Aquitalea magnusonii: one gene and its partner. The protein of the gene in region 1 interacts with the protein of each later gene in a pairwise test. Links are inferred from orthologs where the notes say so. Each region holds a gene or a part of one and is shown on either strand. Other genes may lie near its edges. The genes, in order: recR and recO.

What was found.
Region 2: the proteins of recR (region 1) and recO interact in binary tests that used the Escherichia coli proteins (3 or more experiments, as listed by UniProt). The link is inferred for Aquitalea magnusonii from one-to-one orthologs.

What each region holds. Positions count from the first base shown.
Region 1 is NZ_AP018823.1:2,743,450-2,746,497, reverse strand. Bases 38-2,769 are described here. They hold recR (recombination mediator RecR), read left to right. Parts: upstream 38-954; coding sequence 955-1,584; downstream 1,585-2,769. Other genes in these bases: DLM_RS13000 (PLP-dependent aminotransferase family protein), read right to left, coding at 1,603-2,769; DLM_RS13010 (GFA family protein), read left to right, coding at 505-909; DLM_RS13015 (YbaB/EbfC family nucleoid-associated protein), read left to right, coding at 38-330. Also shown: more of DLM_RS13015, read left to right, coding at 1-37; more of DLM_RS13000, read right to left, coding at 2,770-2,982; cytochrome c oxidase accessory protein CcoG, read right to left, coding at 3,009-3,048. UniProt on the Escherichia coli protein: May play a role in DNA repair. It seems to be involved in an RecBC-independent recombinational process of DNA repair. It may act with RecF and RecO.
Region 2 is NZ_AP018823.1:1,504,484-1,507,799, reverse strand. What follows is about bases 1-3,000. They hold recO (DNA repair protein RecO), read right to left. Parts: upstream 1,867-3,000; coding sequence 1,135-1,866; downstream 1-1,134. Other genes in these bases: era (GTPase Era), read right to left, coding at 2,168-3,000; DLM_RS07320 (hypothetical protein), read right to left, coding at 1,863-2,168; pdxJ (pyridoxine 5'-phosphate synthase), read right to left, coding at 384-1,112; acpS (holo-ACP synthase), read right to left, coding at 1-363. Also shown: more of era, read right to left, coding at 3,001-3,058; rnc (ribonuclease III), read right to left, coding at 3,055-3,316. UniProt on the Escherichia coli protein: Involved in DNA repair and RecF pathway recombination.

The DNA of each region.
Region 1 (3,048 bases):
AAAAACGGTATCGCTGGTCTGATGAAGCAAGCCCAGCAAATGCAGGAAAACATGAAGAAGGCCCAGGAAGAACTGGCCACCGTGGAAGTGGAAGGCCAGTCCGGTGCCGGTCTGGTGAAAATCGTCATGACATGTGCGCACGATGTGAAGCGCGTGTCCATCGACGACAGCCTGCTGGACGATGCCAAGGAAGACAAGGAAATGCTGGAAGACCTGATTGCCGCCGCCGTCAACGACGCGGTACGCAAGGTGGAAGCCACTTCCCAGGAAAAAATGTCCGGCTTTACCAACGGCCTGAACTTGCCGGCCGGCATGAAACTGCCGTTCTAAGACCCGCTCACAAAACCCCCGATTCTGCGTTGCGCCGACTTGCCGTACTCACTGTACTGTCTGCGTCGGCGCGCCTTGACTCGGGTGCTCTACGAGCTTTTGTTAGCGGCTCCAAGCCCCTTGCAACTGGCGGGGCCCGCCAATGATTGACAGCCTGTGGGAGTGGGAGCCGGCATGGAGCAGGTATTGCAGGGGCGTTGTCTGTGCGGGGCGGTGCGCTATCAATGCCATGGCCGCCCCTTGAGCGTGACTTACTGTTACTGCAAGACCTGCCAGCAGGCCAGCGGCGCACCGGTGTACCTGGGAGCGCTGTACCCCGCCGGTGCCGTGCGCTGGCAAGGCAGCACCACCGCTTACCGCTCCTCGGCGCTGGGTCTGCGGCATTTTTGCGGGCAGTGCGGTTCCACCCTGTTTTATGAATGCACCGATGGCAGTGGGCGGGTGGAAATCACCGTTCCCACGCTGGAAACGCCAGCGGTATTGCGGCCTGACTGTCATGAATGGACGTCCAGTGCCATTCCCTGGTTTCACCTGGACGATGACCTGCCGCGTTACCCGCAGGGCGCGCCGGACGACTGATGCCTTGCCTGTTCCCCTTTGCCAAACCCGTATTCCGGATTGCCGATGAAAAACCCACCCGCGCTTGAACAACTGATTGCTGCCCTGAAAGTGCTGCCCGGTGTCGGCCCCAAAACCGCCCAGCGCATGGCTTTCCATTTGCTGCAACGGGACAAGACCGGGGCGGACAAGCTGGCACGGGCGCTGGATCGGGCGCTGAACCATCTCACCCATTGCGAACGCTGCAATACCTTCAGCGAAACCCCGCTGTGCAGCATCTGTGCCGACCCGGAGCGCAGGCCAGACCAGCTGTGCGTGGTGGAAATGCCGGCCGACCTGATGACGCTGGAGCAGGCCAAATGCTATCAGGGCCTGTATTTCGTGCTGATGGGGCGTATTTCGCCGCTGGACAATATCGGCCCCAAGGAAGTGAATCTGGACAAGCTGATGGTGCGGGCGCTGGACGAGGTGGTGGAGGAGGTGGTGATTGCCACCAATTTTACTGCCGAGGGCGAAGTCACCGCCCACATGATTGCCGAGCTGCTCAAGGGCCGCGGCCCCAAGGTGTCGCGCATTGCGCGCGGACTGCCGGTGGGCGGCGAGCTGGAATATGTCGACCTGAGCACACTGGCGCAGGCGGTGTACGAACGCAAATCGCTGACCGCCCAGTCCGACCCGTCCACGCCGCCGGGCTGAGCGTCAGGGCGGGCGCTGTCACTCCATGGCTTGCCGCAGCAGTGCGCCTAACAGGGCAACGCCCTCGCGCTGGTGTAGCGGGTCGAAAAAGCTGAAGTTCAGCCGCAAGGCATTGGCCGCTACCGGGTGCGGGTAGAACAGCGTGGCCGGCGCATAATGTATGCCCTGTTCGATGGCCAGCGGCAGCAAGGCCGCACAGTCCAGCCCTTCGGGCAACACCACCCACTGGAAATAGCCGCCCTCGGCGCGCAGCAAGCGGCTGCCCGCCGGAAAACTCTCCATGATTTGCTGCACCATGGCATCGCGCCGCTGCCGCAGGCTGGCGCGCAGCCGGGTCAGCATGTCGCCGTGCTGGCCGGTGGCCAGCAGCCGTGCCAGCGCCATCTGGCTGGGCAGGGGGGTGCCCAGCGAGCTGCACAGCTTCAGTCCGCGCACGGTATCGCTCAGTCGCCCGGCAGCAATCCAGCCTACCCGATAGCCCGGTGCCAGCGATTTGCTGAAGGAAGAACAGTGCAACACCGTACCGCTGCGATCAAAAGCCTTGAGCGGGCTGGCCCCCTGCTTGCCGAAGTACAGTTCGCGGTAGGTGTCGTCCTCGATGATGCATACCCGGTATTGCTCGGCCAGCGCCACCAGCGCGCGCTTTTGCGCCTCCGGCATGACAAGGCCGGTGGGGTGCTGGAAGTTGGCCATCAGCACGATGCCGGCCGGGCGTTGCTCGTGCAGCGTTTCTTCCACTGCGGCCAGGTCCAGGCTGCCTTGCTCGGACAATGCTGCCGGCAGGATGGCAATGCCCAGATGGCGTAGTTGTTCCAGCGCCGCCGGGAAGGCTGGCGTCACCACTACCATGCTCTGGCTGCCGGAGGCACTGACCGCCGCGCGCATGGCCAGGGTGAGTGCTTCCATGCCACCGCAGGTAATCAGCAGCTCGTCCCCCGCCAGCGCAATGCCCTGACTCAGATAATGCAGGCCCAGTTCGCGGCGCAGGCCGTCAAAGCCCTCCAGCGGTGTGCTGGACAGGGCGTCGCGGTAATCCTGCAAGGCGCGGCCCAGCGCCCGGTTCATCGGTGTGGTGTTGATCAGCGCCGGATTGATGAAGGGGCAGCCCCAGGGCATGGGCAGGGCGGTGGTCAGGTGTTCCATGCGCAGGGTTTGCGGCGCGGCGGTTTCGGCTGGTGCCGCGCGCGTTGCCGGTGGACACACGCGGAAGCCGGAGCGCGGCAGCGCCTGCAGCAAGCCCTGCCGCTCCAGCTCGGCATAAGCGCGCTGGGCGGTGGTCAGGCTGACGGCATGGTCCTGGCATAGCTGGCGCAAGGAGGGCATGCGGTCACCGGCGCGCAGTTGGCCCTGCTCGATGGCGTGGCGGAACAACTGCGCCAGTTGCTGGGTTTTGCTCATGGACTGATTACTCGCGGTTGGGGCGCTCATTCGCCGATAAAGCTGCTTTTTTCCTGCAGCAGATGA
Region 2 (3,316 bases), 1.2 Mb from region 1 along the record:
TACAAAGGCCAGTGCATGCTCCCGCTCGTCGGTGATGGAAACATGGCTGCGCACAATGCCGCGCTGGCTGAGAAATTCCTGCAGGGCAGCAGCAAAGACCAGTTGCGGCTTGCCCAGTTCATCATGACTGACAGCAATGGCAGTCAGCAGCACCGGATCCACCACCCCGGTGCCGACGGCCTTGGACAGCGCTTCCTTCACGGCAAAACGCTTGGCCAGAAAGCGGGCCTGATCGCGGGATTGCAGGAAATCCGCCATTTCGCACTCGGCCAGAATGCGTCTGCCAGCCTTGTTACCCCAGCGCTGCAGCAGGCCCTGCATGCGGGCGATTTCCACCATGTCAGTGCCAATGCCGTAGATCATCTGCCCGCTCCTGCCCTGCCTCAGCCCCGACGGGCTTCTTGCATCAGCGCCTTCATGTCGCGCACGGCACGATCCAGCCCGACGAACACCGCCTGGCCGATGATGGCGTGGCCGATGTTCAGTTCGCTGATTTGCGCAATGGCAGCAATCGGTTTGACGTTGTGATAGTTCAGGCCGTGACCGGCATTCACCACCATGCCCAGCTCGGCGGCAAAAGCAGCCGCGCCACGGATGCGTGCCAGTTCTGCTTCGCGTTCGGCGGCATGCACGGCATCGGCATAGGCACCGGTATGCAGCTCGATCACACGGGCACCGGCTTCATACGCCTTGCTGATCTGGGCGCGGTCCGGGTCGATGAAGATGGACACGCGGATGCCAGCCTGCTGCAGGGTTTCGGTGTAATGGCAGACATCGGCATAGTGGCCCAATACGTCCAGACCGCCTTCGGTGGTGACTTCCTCACGCTTTTCCGGCACCAGGCATACGTCTTCCGGCGCCACCGCCAGCGCATTGGCCAGCATTTCCGGCGTCATGGCCATTTCCAGGTTCATGCGGGTCTTGATCACCTGACGCATGGCCACCACGTCGGCGTCCTGAATATGGCGGCGGTCTTCACGCAGATGCAGGGTAATCAGGTCGGCACCGGCGGTTTCCGCCACCAGCGCGGCTTCTACCGGGCTGGGATAGCGGGTGCCGCGCGCCTGGCGCAGGGTGGCAACGTGGTCAATATTCACACCAAGCAAAATCATCTTCAGCTCCTGTTGGCAGGCTTCAGTCGGCAATGGCGCTGATGGCCTGCAAGAGTTCACGCGAGGCAAACGGTTCCTCGCCCAGCAAATCGGTCAATAGCAGCCGCAGCAGGCTGCGCGCCGCCCGGCGGGTGCTGATGGCACTGTAGTTGTCAGCCTCGATGGCCAAGAGTTCGCTGCCAGGCAGCCGTAAAAATGGCCCGACCGGATCAAAACCGGCATCGCGCTCCGCCAGCGCGCCACCACGGCACAGATACTGGGCAGTGGCTTCGATGGCTTCGCCATGCTGATCGCAGGCGAAGCTGCCTGCATAGCCCAACGCCTGCAACAACCGCAATTCGTAGCGGCGCAAGGTGGCGGCCAGTGAGTCGGTGCCAGCCAGCGCGCGCACTGCCTGATCATAGACGGCGAAGGCGCGCGGTTCGGCATCGTCACGGGCGGTGAGCTTGAGCATCAGCTCGTTCAGGTAGAAACCGCATACCAGGCGGATGCCAGCCAGTTGCGGCACCCCGCCATTCCATTCGGCCGTATGCAAGGTACGCACTTCCCCCTTGCCAAACCAGGACAGGGTGAGCGGCTGAAACGGCAATAACACGCCGCGCACATCGGCACGCGGTCGGCGCGCCCCGCGCGCTACCATGGTGAAACGGCCATGCTGCGGGGTCAGCACTTCCACCAGCAGGCTGGTTTCGCGGTAGGGCTGCGCATGCAAGAGATACGCCTGCTGACGGTCTACCCGGCCCGGCTGGCTCATGCGTCGGGACTCCTGCCGCGATCGACACGATCCACCTGCAGCGAAAACTGCACCCGGCTCTGGCGGCCACTTTCCCGCGCCAGCAGATGCTCGGCATGCACACGCCAGGCCGCGATGGCGTCAACATCGTCCCAGTAACAACGGGCAACGGCGGTGCCATTGCTGTCCTGAACCGGATCGGCGCCCAGATAGCCAGCCTGCAGCTGCGCCAGGCGCAACATGCGGCCAGCCATGTCGGCAGGGCCGGCGGGTGCAGAAAAAACCACCGCCCAGCAGGGCGGTCGTGACGGGTGCTGCGACATCAGTTCAGGCCGAATTCCCGCAGGAAACGTACATCATCCGCCCAACCGGACTTCACCTTCACCCACACTTGCAGGAAGACTTTGCCATCAAACAGTTTTTCCATGTCCAGGCGCGCTTCAGTAGAAATCTTTTTCAGCTTTTCCCCGCCCTTGCCAATGACGATGGGTTTCTGGTTTTCCTTGTCCACCAGAACGGCAATGTGGATGCGGCGCAGCGCACCGTCCATCTCGAACATTTCCACTTCCACATTCATTTCGTAGGGCAGTTCTTCACCCAGATAGCGGAACAGTTTTTCGCGCACGATTTCGGCGGAGAGGAAGCGCTCGCTCTTGTCGGTCACCATGTCTTCCGGATACAGCGGCATGGATTCCGGCAAATGCGGGCGCACTTTGTCCAGCAGCTCGGACAGACGCTGGCCATGCTTGGCGCTGACCACTTCGCAATCGGTAAAGGGGAATTCGGCGCGCACACCGTCGATGAATTCCTGCAGCAGCAACTTGTCCTTGACCTTGTCCAGCTTGTTGATCACCAGGATTACCGGCGTGTGTTTGGGCAGCAGCGCCATCACTTCGCGGTCGGCCGCGCTGATGCGCATGGCTTCCAGAATGAACAGCACACAGTCCACGCTGCCCAGCGAATCCTTCACGCTCTTGTTCAGCGTTTCGTTCAGTGCGCCCTTGTGGAAGGTCTGGAAGCCCGGAGTATCAACAAAAATGAACTGGGCATTGTCTTCGGTATGGATGCCGTTGACCCGGTGGCGCGTGGTTTGCGCCTTTTTGGAGGTGATGCTGACTTTTTGGCCGATAAGATGGTTCATCAGCGTGGACTTGCCCACATTGGGACGCCCGACGATGGCCACAAAGCCACAATGATATGCGTGTTCGTTCATAGGTTTTTCTTGCCTGTGGCCAGTTTCTGTTCAAGCTGCTGCAGCGCAACTTCGGCAGCCTGCTGTTCGGCTGCGCGGCGGCTGCCGCCCTCACCCTGGGATTCGATCATCAGATCACCCAGGTCGCACACCACCTTGAACCATTGTTCGTGTGCCTCACCAGTCTGGGTGAGGATGCGGTATTTGGGCAGCGGCCATTTGCGCGCCTGCAAGGCTTCCTGCAGACGGGTTTTGGCATCCTTGGCATGCTTGGTGGGG